3 regions of the Planococcus beijingensis genome follow, and region 2 is predicted to be linked to each of the others. Evidence: riboswitches for the same ligand, from Rfam matches in the RefSeq annotation. Region 2 holds a riboswitch; each other region holds the start of a gene.
The links. Region 2 has a riboswitch for lysine ahead of IRE19_RS06435 (aspartate kinase). Riboswitches for the same ligand answer to the same signal wherever they lie in the genome.
Positions count from the first base shown of each region.

Region 1: another riboswitch for lysine. It lies ahead of dapA (4-hydroxy-tetrahydrodipicolinate synthase); the one in region 2 lies ahead of IRE19_RS06435 (aspartate kinase).
Region 3: another riboswitch for lysine. It lies ahead of IRE19_RS15030 (Na+/H+ antiporter NhaC family protein); the one in region 2 lies ahead of IRE19_RS06435 (aspartate kinase).

Region 1 is NZ_JADHDZ010000003.1:86,134-91,735, forward strand. It holds gene IRE19_RS08995 (hypothetical protein) at 1-45, opposite strand, end outside; gene IRE19_RS09000 (TraB/GumN family protein) at 163-1,329, opposite strand; gene ypfJ (KPN_02809 family neutral zinc metallopeptidase) at 1,460-2,305, opposite strand; gene IRE19_RS09010 (SAM-dependent methyltransferase) at 2,364-2,975, opposite strand; lysine riboswitch at 3,082-3,260, shown strand; gene dapA (4-hydroxy-tetrahydrodipicolinate synthase) at 3,389-4,279, shown strand; gene IRE19_RS09020 (STAS domain-containing protein) at 4,322-5,164, opposite strand; gene IRE19_RS09025 (diguanylate cyclase) at 5,283-5,602, opposite strand, start outside.
Region 2 is NZ_JADHDZ010000002.1:45,826-51,427, reverse strand. It holds gene sdhA (succinate dehydrogenase flavoprotein subunit) at 1-813, opposite strand, end outside; gene IRE19_RS06440 (succinate dehydrogenase cytochrome b558 subunit) at 859-1,473, opposite strand; gene IRE19_RS06435 (aspartate kinase) at 1,852-3,090, opposite strand; lysine riboswitch at 3,232-3,407, opposite strand; gene uvrC (excinuclease ABC subunit UvrC) at 3,445-5,241, opposite strand; gene trxA (thioredoxin) at 5,296-5,602, opposite strand, start outside.
Region 3 is NZ_JADHDZ010000006.1:150,750-156,351, reverse strand. It holds gene IRE19_RS15035 (sodium-dependent transporter) at 1-99, opposite strand, end outside; gene IRE19_RS15030 (Na+/H+ antiporter NhaC family protein) at 296-1,870, opposite strand; lysine riboswitch at 1,979-2,161, opposite strand; gene IRE19_RS15025 (bifunctional metallophosphatase/5'-nucleotidase) at 2,233-3,576, opposite strand; gene IRE19_RS15020 (sulfite exporter TauE/SafE family protein) at 3,589-4,416, opposite strand; gene IRE19_RS15015 (DUF72 domain-containing protein) at 4,416-5,276, opposite strand; gene IRE19_RS15010 (DNA alkylation repair protein) at 5,451-5,602, shown strand, end outside.

The sequences.
Region 1 (5,602 bases), on a different contig from region 2:
AATGACCAGAGACCACAATACAATCCCAACCAAAAAGAAGCTCACCACAACGCGCCTCCCTATCGTCATCAATCTCTCACTTAATCTATACCCAATTTCTCGAAATAAACATCCATATACAATAAAAAAAGACAGCCATAAAGGCTGTCTGAAAAATTCTACTTATAGATTCTGGAAAAATAACCGGATAACATCAAGTCCACCGATGACATTTCCCGCCGCAGTCCCCAAATTGGTCAGTACGACGACCAGCAGAACACGCGTGACTTTATTGTCCCAAAACCCTTTCAAAGTAAAAACATCTTTAGACAGGGTTTGGAAATCACCGACATTCGGCCGGCGTACGTAAGCCTGAGCCAGTCCGGAAAACCAGCCGGCCGCCAGCAATGGATGGAGGGCGCCGATTGGTCCGCCCACAAATGCTGTCAGGATGGCAAATGGGTGTCCGAATGCAGCAGCGGCACCGATTGCCCCTAAGCATGCCGTCCATAGGATCCAACTGACGGTCTGGTCGATTCCAGCTGCTGGATTATTCATAAATGTGACTGCAATCATGGCCACAAGCGCCAACGGAATGGCCCAGCCGATGACTTTTGGCCATTTTGATTTTGGAGGAACTTTCGATAATTCCGCCAAATCGTGGTCGTTGTGGACTTCTTTCACAATACCCGGAATATGGGCAGCACCAAGAACTGCCACAATTTTTTTACCCGGTGCTTCTTTGATTTTCTGCGCCAGATACTGGTCCCGCTCATCGATCAACGGCTCTTTCAGTTTAGGGAAAGACTGGGTGAAATCGTTCATGACTGCGTTCAAGGTATCTTGAGACTTCATTTTCTCCAAATCTTCTTCTGAAATGGTCTCTTTGCTGAAAATACTGAAGAAAACCGAAGTCAACAACTGGGCCTTGCCCATGAAGCCGATATTTCCCCAGATGCGTGAAAACGTCACTTGGATATTGCGGTCTGCCAGCACAAGCTCTGCTCCGGCTTCTTTAGCGGAAGCGATCCCCTGGATCATTTCCTGTCCAGGCTTGATCCCGAACTGATCTGCAAGGCGGTTCTGGAATGAAGAAATCGCCAAGTTCATCAAGAGCAGACTGGCTTTCTTGTCTTTGATGACTTTAAAAATGTCGGTCTCTTTCCATTTGCTGCCCTGCATCACCGATTCATAGCGCTGCGCATCCAATTCGATGCACACCGAATCAGGCTGTTCCGCTTCAATAACTTCTTTCACTTGTTCTGCACTGACTTTGGATACGTGCGCAGTCCCAATCAAAATCAATTCTTTTCCTTCATATTCTATGCGAGTAATATTATCCTGCGTCATGTTGTACTTCCTTTATAGAACTGAATTTCTTTTCATAATGGATGAAAAGACTGTCTATTCTTTATAATGAATCACAATAGCGAAAATATCAATGCCGCACCCTTGGATTTCCGCTAAAAGCGGTTCAGAATCATAAATCGGCCGCATTGAAAGTATCGCCATCTTTCAGGTTGCCGGATTGAAAGCCTTTATAGAACCAACGCTTACGCTGCTCTGAACTTCCGTGCGTAAAACTTTCCGGCACCACGTAACCGCGTGAACGCTGCTGAATGGTGTCATCGCCCACCGCACTTGCCGCCGTCAGCGCTTCCTCAAGGTCTCCTTCTTCCAAATAGCCCATGCCTTGTGCGTGATGCGCCCAGACACCGGATAAATAATCCGCCTGCAGTTCCAGACGAACCTGCAGTTTGTTGTATTCTTCTTCACTCAATTGATTGCGCAGAGGCTGCACTTCTTCCATAACGCCCAGCAAATTCTGGACATGGTGACCAACTTCATGCGCAACCACATAAGCCATGGCAAAATCACCTGGTGCCTGGAATTGGGTCTGCAATTCATTGTAGAAGCTCAAATCAATGTAGAGCTTGTAATCGCCCGGACAATAGAATGGACCGACTGCCGCACCTGCCGTACCACATGCGGATTCAACACTTCCGGTATACAGCACCAATGTCGGTTCGACGTACTCCATGCCTTCCTCAGCAAAAACTTCTGTCCAGACCTCTTCGGTATCTGCGAGGACAACCGAAACAAATTCAGCCAATTCCTCTTCTTCCGGCGTTGCCTCATAAGGCTGATTAGAGGTGGTTCCGCCCGATCCTCCTAATTGATCCAGGACGACGCCGGGGTCACCACCTAAAAAAGCCACGAGCAGCACAATCAGGATACCGCCGATTCCGCCGCCAGCCACCATCGCCCCACCTTTTCCTCTCCGGTCTTCAACGTTTCTACTGGCTTTTCTGCCTTTCCACTCCATAGGATTCCCTCGTTTCACCATTCTGTTTTAGTTACCCATACCCGTTGCAACACTTGTTCTAATCCATTTCAGGCAAACGGTAAATTAAAAAACGTTCCCGGGGATCTTTATGGAAACCAGGCAGCTGAATTTCTTTTGCCAATTCAAAAACGGTGCGCGTCTCCAGGAAATCACTGTAATCCTGTGAAGCAAAAAACAAGATCACCTCGATCATCCTTGGATTTTTCTCGGCAGACCGGATGATTTCATTGATAAATGCAATGAATACCTGGACGGAAAACGGATTAAAAAAATAAAACACAGTGTCCCGTTCCGTTATCGGGTAATCCTGCGCAAGGCAGTTATAGAATGTCACCTTCTGCTCAGCATTTTTATGCTTTTTTACATACTGTCTTTTATTTTCAAGGGCCTCTGCATAAAAGTCGGGATTCATTTCGATTCCTGCTGTTTCTGTTCCAAATACATGATGGGCATAAAAATTCAATCTTCCTTTGCCACAGCCCACATCCACCAGACGGCAACCGGGAGAAAGGCTATAGTTGTCGAATAGCCTCTCGAGCAATTCGTAAGGAGTCGGTTCATAGCGGTTATGGTGAAGGGAATCCGTGAAGCCCTGCTGATTTCCGGCTGTTGCAATATTCAACCGGCGGTCGTATGCTTGCTCATCCATTCTAAATCACTCCTTCGGCATAAAATTTTACTCTGATGACCTTGCAATTAACAGGGGAATTTGTTATAGTACAGCTAATTCAATATTTCTTGCTCCAGCTTTTATGGAGTAGGATAGAGGCGCAAAAACCATCAGTACGCAAAACGAGGAGTATGAGCTCCGTTGACGTTTGCCGAAAGGGGGATTTGCCGAAGTGGCGGAAATCTCATATTTCCGTGCGCTGGGTCTGCATTCAATAAATGCAGGACTGTCATATAGGAAACTATATGGAGGGCTATCTGATGCACAGGAACGATTGGTAAACATTGTTTCTACTGCAGCAACGAGTCCCTCGTTGCTGCTTTTTTTGTTTATTCCTGACTAGGCCCCTCACCTCTAAGCTACGACAAAAATTAGAAAAGGGTGTGTTCTTTATGAATTTCGGCCAAGTAATTACAGCAATGGTGACGCCGTTCGATCAACATGGAGAAATTGATTTCCCGGCAACACAACAATTGATAGAACATTTGATAGCAAACGGTTCAGACGGCCTTGTCGTCGCAGGAACAACTGGAGAATCGCCGACTTTAACGGCAGAGGAAAAAGTTGAATTGTTCCAGTTCACCGTCCACACAGTAGCCGGACGGATCCCAGTCATCGCAGGAACAGGCTCCAATAATACACGGGCTTCCATCTCCTTGACAAAACAAGCAGAAGAAACAGGTGTTGACGGCATTATGCTGGTCACACCATACTACAATAAGCCTTCGCAGGAAGGCATGTTCCAACATTTCCAGGCGATTGCCGCATCTACAAGTCTGCCGGTCATGCTTTACAATATTCCGGGACGCAGCGTGGTCAATATGTCTCCGGAAACGATCATTCGTTTGTCCAAGATCGACAATATCGTTTCTGTCAAAGAAGCGAGTGGAGACTTGGACGCTGCTGCAGAAATCATCGAAAAAACGCCGGATACCTTTTCTGTCTACAGCGGAGACGACAGCTTAACACTGCCGATGCTGTCCATCGGCGGCACGGGCATCGTCTCGGTTTCCGCACATATCATCGGCAACGATATGCAGGACATGATCACCAGCTTTAAAACTGGAGATGTAAAAACAGCGGCTGCTATCCACCGCAGATTGTTGCCGACAATGAAAGCATTATTCGCTGCGCCAAACCCATCGCCTGTTAAAGCGGCACTTAATATGACCGGCGTACAGACTGGCGGCGTACGTTTGCCAATGATTCCATTGACCGACGAAGAAGCTTTGGTATTGCGCAAATCTTTGCCTGACCTGCACTCCGGTGCTGTAACGAATTAATTAGATGATGAAAAACGCTGAAGCCCGGGGCTTCAGCGTTTTTTATTGACTAATTTTCATTTGTTCCAAAACCCGCTTCAAGCTGCCGCCGACTTCCAGCACCTTCAAGTCAACTCCGATCTCAGTTAACGTTGTAGCGATTTCGGGACGGATTCCGGTTAAAATCGAGCGCACACCGACCAACTTCAACGATTGGATAATTTTGATGATCTGTTCAGCCACCATCGAATCCACGCGCACTACCCCTGATAAATCCACAATCAGCACACTGATTTTCAGCTGATTCGCGGCCAATAAGGTTTTCTCCAGAATGTAGCGGGCGCGATCAATTTCAATATTGCCCACCAAAGGCAACACTGCGATCTGGTCACTGACCGGCACGACCGGGGCGGAAAGTTCCAGAAATTCCTTTCTGGCTGATTTCAGTTTCCGCTGGTACGATGACGTATAAGCCTGCGTATACGAATATGCCGCATGATCCAGCAGAGAATGGAAAAATTCCATGACGTCAAAAAGAAGCTGAAGCTCCATCTTTCTTTGGACCGCTTCTGTCTTGATGACGGTTCCAATATGCTTGCGGTAAAGGGAAGTTTCCGCCAATGCATCTTCAAGCGATCTGCCAGTTTCAAGAAAAAAAGTTCCTGTCTCTTCTCCCCACTCCTGAACGTCTGCATAAACTTTTTGAACGTCGCAGCTATTGCTGATCGATTTTCCAATCAGTTCCACGAAACGGATTCGGGTTTGAGTGACAGTTTCGATAAAAGCTTTGTTCGTTTCAAGCTGTACTGCCGGAACATCTTTCACCACTTCTTCATGGACCAATTGGGCAATTAATTCTTTATCCTCAGTTACCCGTCCACCTAGCAATTGAATATCTTTTTCCATCGGAATCCCCCAAAGACGAAGACATTTATATATGCTTATTATAGCCTTTGCTCCAAAGAATGTAAGGGTTTTATTTTTCTATTCAGCCGGACCGAAGTTGAAGGAGCAATGTCATTTCCTACTCATCTCCAATTACACAGTTTCTGCCATTGGCTTTCGCTTTGTAAAGAAATTCGTCAGCCCGCGACAGCAAACTATCCATTCCTTCTCCAGCCACATAAACCGCAGCACCGATGCTGACAGTGACAGGCACGTGCACCCAGTCAGCTGTTTCCATATGCTTGCATAACGCATTGCCCATGGCCAGCCCCTTCTTCAGGCCAGCGTCCGGCATGACTACCACAAATTCTTCACCGCCGAGCCGTGCAACGATATCGGCGGAGCCGGTTTCCGCTTCCAGACGCCAAGCCAGTTCCTGCAAGACCGCGTCGCCCATCT
Region 2 (5,602 bases):
GAAATACCAAGGCTTGCCGTCTTTGTATGTCCAAATACGTCCGCCTTCTCCACGAGCTGATTCTGACATTAAGCGCAGTTTATCGTCTCCTGGAATCGCTGTCGGGTGAATTTGGATAAATTCGCCGTTTGCGTAGTATGCACCTTGCTGATAGACGATAGAAGCCGCTGAACCTGTATTGATGACAGAGTTCGTTGATTTCCCGAAAATGATCCCCGGTCCGCCAGTTGCCATGATGATAGCATCTGCACGGAACGATTTGATTTCCATAGTCGTCATATTTTGAGCTGTGATTCCTTTACCGACGCCTTGCTCGTCAAGAACAAGACCCAGGAATTCCCAGCCTTCGTATTTTGTGATCAGTCCGTTCACTTCGTAGCGGCGAACTTGCTCATCAAGTGCATATAGCAATTGCTGACCAGTTGTTGCACCGGCAAACGCAGTTCTGTGGTACATCGTTCCACCAAAGCGGCGGAAGTCCAAAAGGCCTTCCGGCGTACGGTTGAACATAACGCCCATGCGGTCAAACATCCGGATAATTCCAGGTGCTGCATCCGCCATTGCTTTTACGGGACGCTGATTCGCAAGGAAGTCGCCTCCGTATACAGTATCATCAAAGTGAATATCCGGGGAATCCCCTTCACCTTTTGTATTAACCGCTCCGTTGATCCCGCCTTGCGCACATACTGAGTGGGACCGTTTAACGGGAACGATTGAAAATAAATCGACGGATGAACCTGCTTCTGCAACTTTAATTGCTGCCATCAATCCAGCAAGGCCGCCACCGACGATCGTAATTTTGCCCTTCGCCATGTTAGTATTCACTCCTCTTTTAGTTCACCAATGATTGAAACATTCTTAAACGAATGCAAACAATGCTCTGATACCAATGATCGATAATACAATAAATACTAGAAGCGTGAAATATGTTGCATTTCGTTGAGATGCTTCGGATTGTGTAATTCCCCAAGTAACAAGGAAAGACCAAATTCCGTTTGATAAATGGAAGACTGCAGCCAAGACACCGACGATGTAGAATGCCAGCATGAACGGATTGCTTAAAATGTTTTCCATCATGTTGAAATCAGCTGCAGCAGCTGCTCCGATTGCCACTTGGAATCTTGTTTCAAATACGTGCCAAGCGATGAAGACTACAAGGAAGACACCTGTATAGCGCTGTGCAACGAACAGAATGTTGCGCAAATAGCTATAATGGCCAGGATTGTTCTTCGAAGTAAACGCTATGTATAGGCCATAAAACGCATGATACAAGATTGGTAAATAGATGACAAAAATCTCCAGGAAAATGACGAATGGAAGATTAGCCATAAATTCGGATGCCTTATTGAATGACTCCACACCCTGAGTTGCAAAATGGTTGACGATTAAGTGCTGCGTTAAGAATAAACCGATAGGAATGATCCCCAACAATGAGTGCAGCCTGCGCATTAAAAATTCACGATTGTTATCCAAAATTTTACCCCCCTCAAAACATTGATTGGCAGCGTCCAGAGCAAACGAAAAATTGACGAAAGCACCTGAAGCCGCAACACCATCATGATACAAGAATATGACATATTTATTGTACTCCCCCCCTCTGAGAGCGTCAAGGCAACGAATTCCTTTTAAACAGATAGTTATTACATTAAAAAGGGGCACTTCACGCCGCATAAGGGGGAAAACCTATGTGAATGTAACCGTTTTATTAGATTTATGCGAAAAAGCGATTCTCTAATTGAGAATCGCTTTTTCGGCTGTTTCTGCTGTATTCCACTGTTGTCGGGATTATCGCAACATTGCTATTGAGAATTTGAACATTTTGTGAATATTTTCACGTACACTGTTTTTAATTCAAGATATGTCTTGATGCACCTGAAGTTCTGAAAGTCCATAGGCCTCGTGCAACGCATTTGCCGATTTCTTCATATCCGTTTCCGGCACTACCACTGAAATTTTGATCTCAGATGTGCTGACCATCTTCACTGGGATGTCTTGACTTCTCAAAATATCAAACATCCGTGCAGCCACCCCTGGATTTGATACCATGCCTGACCCCACAATGGAGACTTTCGATAGGCCGATTTCCACATTCACGGAAAGGAAGCCAATTTCACTTTGAGCTTCAGTCAACACGCGGCGTGTTTCTTCCAAGCATTCCTGGCTGATGGAAAACGATACCGAAGGAGGGAATTCATCACTGATGCTTTGAACAATAATATCAACGTCGATCTGATTTTCTGCCAACTTCGTAAAAATATTTGCCAGCGATCCGTTAAATGGTTTTTTGTAAGTGACAGTTACACGCGCCACACCAGGTTCAAACGCTACACCTCTGACGATTAAATTTTTTTCCACAGTGATCACCTCTTGTATGATTGTGCCAGGCTCGTCTGAATAACTTGCTCTGACGGATAATGGTACACGATTGTTCTTGGCAAACTCAACTGCACGAGGATGAAGCACTCCTGCTCCCAGATTGGCAAGTTCGAGCATTTCGTCATATGAAATCTGTTCGAGCTTCCGTGCACCTGTTACAAAACGCGGATCAGAAGTGTAGACACCGTCAACATCGGTGTAGATTTCGCATTTTTCAGCTCCGAGCGCTGCCGCAAGTGCGACTGCGGTCGTATCGGAACCTCCCCGCCCAAGGGTGGTGATGTTGCCGATTTTATCTACCCCTTGGAATCCAGCCACTACACATAAATAACCATTCTCAAGCACGCGTTCAAGCCGTTCCGTGTGAATTTGTTCAATCCGTGCATTGCGCGGCACAGACTCTGTTTCAATTCCGGCTTGCCAACCTGTAAACGAAAGCGCTTCATGGCCAAGTTTCTTAAAGGCCATAGCCAGTAACGAAATGGTAATCTGCTCGCCTGTAGCCAACAGCATATCCATTTCCCGTTTCGGCGGCTCAGCTGAGATCTTCCCTGCTAATCCGAGCAGTGTATCTGTCGTCTTGCCCATTGCTGAAACCACAATAACGACCCGTTTGCCTTTTTCTTTTTCACGGATGGCTCTTTCAGCAACTCCAATGATTTTTTCAGGTGTTGCAACGGATGTGCCTCCAAATTTCATGACGATCGTTTCCATTCCATCCACTCCCACATTTAGTATGTGGCCCTCAACATGCCGTGCCAAGAAGCTGCAGCAACTCCCAGGCAAAGACACAAAAAGAGGCAGCTCACCGCAACCGCGGCAAACTACCTCTTTTATCATGTACGAAAAACGTCCATGTGAGATAGCCCTCCAGAGATTGACTCTGACAGCTCTGCACTTCTTAAATGCAGAACCAGCATGCGCAACAGCAGTAAATACGCACACTTCGGCGACCGCCCCTTTCAACATTCTTCGCAGATTCTGCAAATCTCCGAATGTTTACTATTGACGTTCGCGCCTCTATCATCACTTTTCCAAGTGATTTAATTATGCTCTTACGATAACACGTTATGAATCGCTTGGCAACGCATCTTCAGCAAAATGCTGATTGATGGATGTCGCCAAAGCTAACGGGATTCCCGCTTGTTGAATATCTTCTATAGAAGCTTCTTTGATTTTTTTGACCGAACCGAAATGCTTCAGCAATTGCTGTTTGCGTTTCGGGCCAACTCCTTCAAGGCCATCCAAAGCGGACTGAATTGAATTCTTGCCGCGCAGCTGCCGGTGGAACGTGATAACGAACCGGTGGACTTCATCCTGAATGCGCTGCATTAAATAAAACGCTTCGCTGGTCCGTTTCAACGGAACCACTTCAGGAGGTGAACCATAGAGCAATTGGGACGTTTGGTGCTTGGCGTCTTTTGCCAAACCGGCAATCGGAATCGACAAGCCGAGTTCATCTTCCAGAATTTCACGGGCTGATTCCATTTGCCCTTTGCCGCCGTCAATGACGATTAAATCCGGCAAAGGCAAACCATCTTTCAAGACCCGTGAATAGCGCCGGCGGATCACTTCACGCATCGCTGCATAATCATCGGGCTTGGAAGCGTTTCGCGTTTTGTATTTCCGGTAATCTTTTTTAGAAGGCTTGCCGTCAATGAACGTAATCATTGCAGACACTGCATCTGCCCCTTGAATATGCGAGTTGTCGAACGCTTCGATGCGCAAAGGCGTTTCAATGTTCATTGCTTCACCTAAATCCACGCAGGCACCGACTGTCCGTTCTTCCTGACGCTCCAGCAGCTGGAATTTCTCTTTAATGGCAATTTCAGCATTTTTCTTCGCCAACGCCACCAAATCTTTTTTCTTGCCGCGCTGCGGAACGAGCACCCGGACTCCGAGCCATTCTTTCAGCATATCCGGATCGTCGGCTTCTGGAAGGAGAATTTCATTGGGCTTAACGTGGTTCGGCTTTTCGTAAAACTGGCCAAGATAAGTCAAAAATTCTTCTTCCGGGTCACGATAAAGCGGAAAAAGCGATACATCCCGTTCAATCAATTTGCCTTGGCGCACAAAAAAGACCTGTACACACATCCAGCCTTTATCGACCGCATAAGCAAATACATCGCGATTGGTGAAATCATTCATCGCCATTTTCTGTTTTTCCATAACGGTTTCAATCATCGAAATTTGGTCACGGTATTCCTTGGCCCGCTCAAATTCCAGATTTTCTGCCGCTTCAGACATTTTCTCGACTAATTCCTGTTTGACTTCACGGAAACCGCCATTCAGAAATTTGCTGATGCCGTCGATCATTTCCTGATAGGTTTCTTTTTCTACAGGCTTGACGCATGGCGCAAGACATTGCCCCAAATGATAATACAAACAAACCCGGTCCGGCATGGTATGGCATTTCCGCAATGGGTACAGGCGGTCCAACAACTTTTTCGTCTCTGCCGCGGCATAAGCATTCGGATACGGACCGAAATACTTGCCTTTGTCTTTTTTGACATGTCTGGTCGTGATCAGCTTCGGATGGCGCTCACCGGTAATCTTTAAATACGGATAGCTTTTGTCATCTTTCAGCATGATGTTGTACTTCGGATCGTATTTCTTGATCAAATTCAATTCAAGAATCAGCGCTTCCTTATCGGAAGATGTCACGATGTATTCAAAATCCTCGATTTCATTGACCAAACGCTGGGTTTTTGCATCGTGGCTTCCCGTAAAGTAGGAGCGCACGCGATTTTTAAGAACTTTCGCCTTGCCGACATAAATGACGGTATTCTGGCGGTCCTTCATCAAATAACAACCTGGTTGATCAGGCAATATTGCTAATTTATGCTGAATCAATTCGTTAGCCATCTTTTATCTCACCCTATTAAAAAACCGGGCACCATCACTGGACCCGGTTAAGAATTATGCGTGTTTTTCAACCAATTCAGCCAATGCTTCTTTTGGTCTGAAACCAACTACTTTATCTACTGTCTCTCCGTCTTTCATCAATAGCAAAGTCGGAATTGACATGATGCCGTAGTTTCCAGCTGTTTCCTGGTTTTGATCCACATCAACTTTTACGATTTTAACTTTATCGCTCATTTCAGCGTCTAACTCTTCCAGCACTGGAGCGATCATTTTACATGGTCCGCACCAAGTTGCCCAAAAATCTACTAAAACGAGTCCTTCTGATACTTCTTGTGAAAAGTTCTGATCTGTACCGTGTACG
Region 3 (5,602 bases), on a different contig from region 2:
CGCAACATACGGAAAACGCCATATGTTCCCAAGACCTACTGCAGAGCCGACGGCAGCCATGATAAAGCCGGCACGTGTACCCCATTGCGAACGTTCCATCTCTCTTCCCCCTTTGTTTTCTCCCATTTTATTTACATAAAAATAGGAATTTTGATTATTTTCAGATTATTAGTTAATCTAGAAATAGTATACCGAGAGGCTCCTTTAATGTAAAGATGAAATCAAAATATTTTCTAAAAAAACTATTGCAGCAAAAGTAAAAAGGCAGAGAATAAGCTTCTCTGCCTTCTTTTACTTAAGCATTTTGTTGTTTTTCAATAATAGTTGTCCGTCGTGACCAGACAATGAATAACACTGCCAGCACCAAAGCCACTGTTCCTAATGACAGCAGCAAAGAACCGGTCAAACCTATGACAATATACCCTATTGCAGCAATGACTGCAGCTGTTAATGCATACGGTATCTGTGTTAAGACATGGTCCATGTGATTGCTCCCCGCTCCAGTTGAAGACAAAATCGTCGTATCGGAAATAGGTGAACAATGATCTCCAAACACAGCTCCCGCCAAGACTGCAGATAGCGCCGGCAGCAGCAGCGAAGGTTCCGCTTCAATCATAATGGTTCCAGCAATCGGCAACAGGATGCCGAATGAACCCCATGAAGTTCCTGTTGAGAACGCCATGATTCCTGCGAGAACAAATAATAAGACTGGCAGAATTGAAGTTGGAATATTGCCATCAGAAACCACACCTGCTAGATAAGCGCCAGTTTCAAGAGAACCGATCAAAGAAGTCAAAGACCAGGCAAAGACTAAAATGAGTACGGCTCCCATCATTGATTTAAGGCCAGCCCAGATGCCTTTTCCGATCCATCCAACAGTAGCCGTTTCGTTCTTTTTCATCTGCAGAACATAGAGAATGATTGACGTCAATGCACCCAAAATCCCGCCTGCTAACAGGGAAGCGGGAACATCGGTATTTTCAAAAATCAACCAAATATCGAAAACTTGTCCAGCATTCTGATAACCTGTCCAGATCATCGCGCCTACAGTACCGACAATCAACAATAGAATTGGAAGCAATAGGTCTCTTACATGTCCATAAGAATGCGAAGGGAACTCTTCTTTCATTTCACCAGGTATGGTTTTCTTAGGGTCAAAAAGCTGTCCCTTTGTAATTGCCAACACTTCGTGTTTCCTCATTTCTCCGAAATCCACATCCCGGATAGCTACAAAGAAAACAATCGCCAACGAAGCAACTACATAGAAATTCATCGGTGCCATCCACAGGAAAGCTTCTAAAGCGGAATACTCCACAAAAGTCTGGCCAGCTAAGATCGTAGCAACAATCCCTATGATTGCAGCTCCCCAACTTGAAACTGGCGAAATTACACAAACTGGCGCTGCAGTCGAATCGATGAAATAGGCAAGTTTCGCACGTGAAACTTTGTAGCGGTCGGTGATTGGGCGTGCAACCTGTCCGACAGCCAAAGCATTGAAATAATCATCGATGAAGATGACGATGCCTAAAACCACTGTAAGGACTTTTGCGCCTCTTCTCGACTTGATGCGTGTCGAAGCCCACTCAGCAAAGGCATGGCTGCCGCCGGATAAGCTGACGAACGCGGTGATGATGCCAAGCAATAAAAGAAAAAGAATGATAAAGACATTATAAGCGTTAAAGCCTTCGTCCCAAAAAATGATCGTAAATGATTTGACAAGCTCCTGTAAAGCATCAATTGGTGCAAACCAAGTCAAAATTACGGCTGCCGCGACAATACCTGTACCCAGTGACAACAGGACACGGCGTGTCAATAACACCATAACGATTGCAATAATCGGCGGCAAAATCGAAAAAATCGTATTCTCCATGAAAACTCCTCCTTATTTTTTGATGGGTGAAAAATGAGACAAAAAAGGCCGACCTCTCCAGTTGGATCAGTCAGCCTTCTACAATTCGTCTGTGCGATACACATCAAACAACCCTGTAGCCCTCCATTTACGCTTCCGCCTAAATGACAGTATCATTCTTGTTCAGAATGATCCCAATCCAATTTCCGGAGACCCCAGAAAATCGATTTCGGCAAAACTTCCTTTCAGATGCGGTCAACGCGGTCAAACTCGCACATCCTACTGATCAGCTCTGCAGCCTCTACCCACCAATATATATTTCTTTGTTAGCATAGCCCAAAATACTGACAAAATCAAATGCCTTTTTAGTCTGAATATTCCTTCTACTTAAGGGCTTTGCTGTGAAAATACTGACTGAAAACATCCCGCAGGAACTCAGGCATGAAATACGTTTTAGGCGCTCTCTTTAAACTCGGGAAAAAATAACCGAATGTCAACATATCCAACGTCACCAGTTTATAGATTTGGTCATGCATCGCCAGCTGTCCATTGATATAAAAATGGTGATCAGTTATCTCCATATTCATATGAAGCATCTTTCCAAAAACCACACCACGGAATCCCATACCTTTTAATTCAAGCTGTGGCCATTCCGCATTCAGCGATTGCAGGTAGATTTCTTTCAACTCCGCTCCACTCAGTTCGACAAGACACGGATTGATCGGATGTGGCAGCATTTTATGGAAATCATAGCGAGTCAGAGCACCTTTCGGCATATCTTGCATAAAAATTCCAGCATTAAAAAGCGCACAGTCTGCTTCCGTAAATTCGATCAATGCCTGTCCGAATAATAGGCCCATCTCGGAGTCTTTAAACCACTCTGCTTTTAAGCTTTTCGTACTGTGGAAGACCAGTTCTCCCAATTGCAGTTTTCCCTGCTCGACCAGGAATTCATCAAATCCTTCCTCCACTTTTCTTAGTTGGGAAGTCTCGATCAGTTGTGCAGAAGATTTCTCAAACTGCTCCTCTACAGTGACATGGCCGATGTAAAAACCAAACTTACCGGCAGCCCCCATCAGCGTATTTCCTTGCCACTTCCCGTCATGAAAAATATGATGGGTATGAGCACCTAAAATAAGGTGGATCTGTGGACAAAGCTCGGCTAATAATTCATCTTCCTTGACACCAAGATGAGACAGGCAGACGATTAGATCCACTTCGTTTTCAATTTCCTTTACTGTTTCTATAATCGATTGTTTTGCATCGGTGATCTTCCAGCCAAGTTTCTGATAAAAGGGGGTGAATTCTGCAGTCGCTCCCACCAGTCCGATGCGTGTGCCATTTTTTGTATGAATGACGTGGAAAGGCTTTGCCCAATCTGGCCGGCGCCCTTGCAGGTCAAATAAATTCGATACCACTACCTCAAAATTTGCTTCAACATATAAATCATTGAGTTCGTCCTTGGACAAGGTGATGCCTTCATTATTGCCGATAGTAACGGCATCGTAATGCGCTTCGTTAAGCAAAAGCACATTACCCTGGCCAGCTGTTCCTTCCGTATATGGATGCGAGCGATCAACGTGGTCACCAATATCCAGAATCAAACAAACATCGCCAGCCTCTTCATGCCAGCTTTTCCGCTCAGCCAGAAAAGACTTGATGCGCGGCCAATTCTTGAAATGGCTATGCAAATCATTGGTATGGTAAATATGAATGGTTTCGCTCATGAAAACACCTCTTTAAGAACTAAATATTCCTTCGTAAATCGATCGAAGCCCCAGAACCAGGAGCACTAGACGTAAAATAATGACCAACGTTTCGGAGTTAAGGTGTTTGTTTAGACGAGCTCCGAGTTTCGCACCAATGTATGCACCTGGGACTACTGCCGCTGTGTAGATCCATGGCACATGCCCCAATGAGATATGAGTGATGGAGTTGATGATGGCCGATAAAAAAACCATGAACATCGATGTTCCGATCGCCACATGAGGCGGAAATAAAAACAATAGAATCATGGCAGGAACAATGATGGATCCTCCACCGATTCCGAAAAGCCCTGAAGCAAAACCCACAAAAAAGGTCAGCAGCAAAGCAAACCAAATAGGGTAACCATATACATATTCTTTCTGCTGCTTATCTATAAAAGTCGTTTGGCGCCCGTTATCGACAAACCAATGGACTTCCTTCAGATGCCCCCTGATCAATAAAAGCAAAGAGAGCAAGACTAGCAGAATGCCGAAATAAAGATTGAATGAAGGAAGATCCAGGTTTTTATTGACAAAGGCACCGATTATCGTTCCCGGTGCACTGCCTGCAAAGAAAATAATACCACTTTTGTAATCGACCGTCCCGACTTTCATGTAAGCTAAGGTTGAAGACAGACCAGTGAAAATCATCATAATAACGGATAAGCCGACAATTTGTTGAGGAGATAATTCAGGGAAAAAAGCAAAGCCTGTTCCAAGAAATAATAGTGCCGGAACCAGAATGACGCCTCCCCCTAAACCAATCAAAGCGCCTACGATACCGGAAACGATTCCGACAAGCGCCATGATGATAAAGACCATCAAAATCCTCCTTCAAACAGATCCATCTGTTTCGGCGAAAGGCCTTCAAATGCCAATCCGTTCATTTCCTGAAACTGTTTGGCGTCGCCTGCCGCATGTCCTCCCGAATTATTATTGAAGATGACATAGACATTTTCTGTGGTGTCGGACAATGCCTTTACGGCGCGGCTTATTTCTTCTAATTCTTTTTGATTGTAATCATAGAGATAGCGTACTTCGCGCCATTTTTGGCCATGCCCCGGATTGAGCCAGCCGTGCACATTGCGGCCGTGAAGACGCAGCAAGACTTTGTCTTTGCGTGTAGACACCGGAACAAGGGGAATGGAACCATCCCCTGCCTGCGGTTCATCACAAACTGAATGGATCAGATGGTTTTCTCGCAGAAACTCCAATGTCTTTTCGCTCATTCCTTCAGCATACCAGGATTGGTGGCGGAACTCGATAGCCATATCAAATTCCTTCAGTCGCTCCGTTATTTCACGAAGCTGGTCGACATTTTCTTTTTGGCAGTCGAACCATGGCGGAAACTGCAATAGCACCATCGCCAGTTTACCGGCTTCTTTCAACGGACGAATGGATTTGCTGAATGCATCAAACATCTCATCGCGCGTTTCAAATGGATTCTCTCCCCGTTGGTGGCCGGTCATGCCCTGATAGGCTTTCACCACAAACTGAAATTGATCAGGAGTTTCCTCAATCCACTTGCGGATATTCCGCTCGGGCTGTACAGCATAGAAAGAGGAATCCAATTCAACAATTGGAAAATGTGCGCTGTAATCAATCAATTTTTCTGTTTTCTTTGAGCCTGGGCTATAGACATCCGGATGATCTCCCCAACCCGTCAAACCTACATAGATCATTGTCCCGCCTCCATTTTTTCGTTATTATTTTATGATAGCATAGAAAAAAATCAGCGTCTTTATAATAGATTTCTGCCGATGGATTAAGCAGAACTGAGGGAATCTATTCTTATTATTCAGTTCCCTGCTTTTGGGTATGCTACACTTTCACAAAAGACTTGGGAGGTTGAACTGATGGAAAAACAGCCTTGGGACTCCAAAGGAATTATAAATAAGTTCGAAGCTCACCGCAACATGGAAATGGCCGCACCAATGGCTGCTTATATGCGCAATCAATTTGCTTTTTTAGGCATTAAAACACCTTTGCGAAAAGCCTTATTGAATCA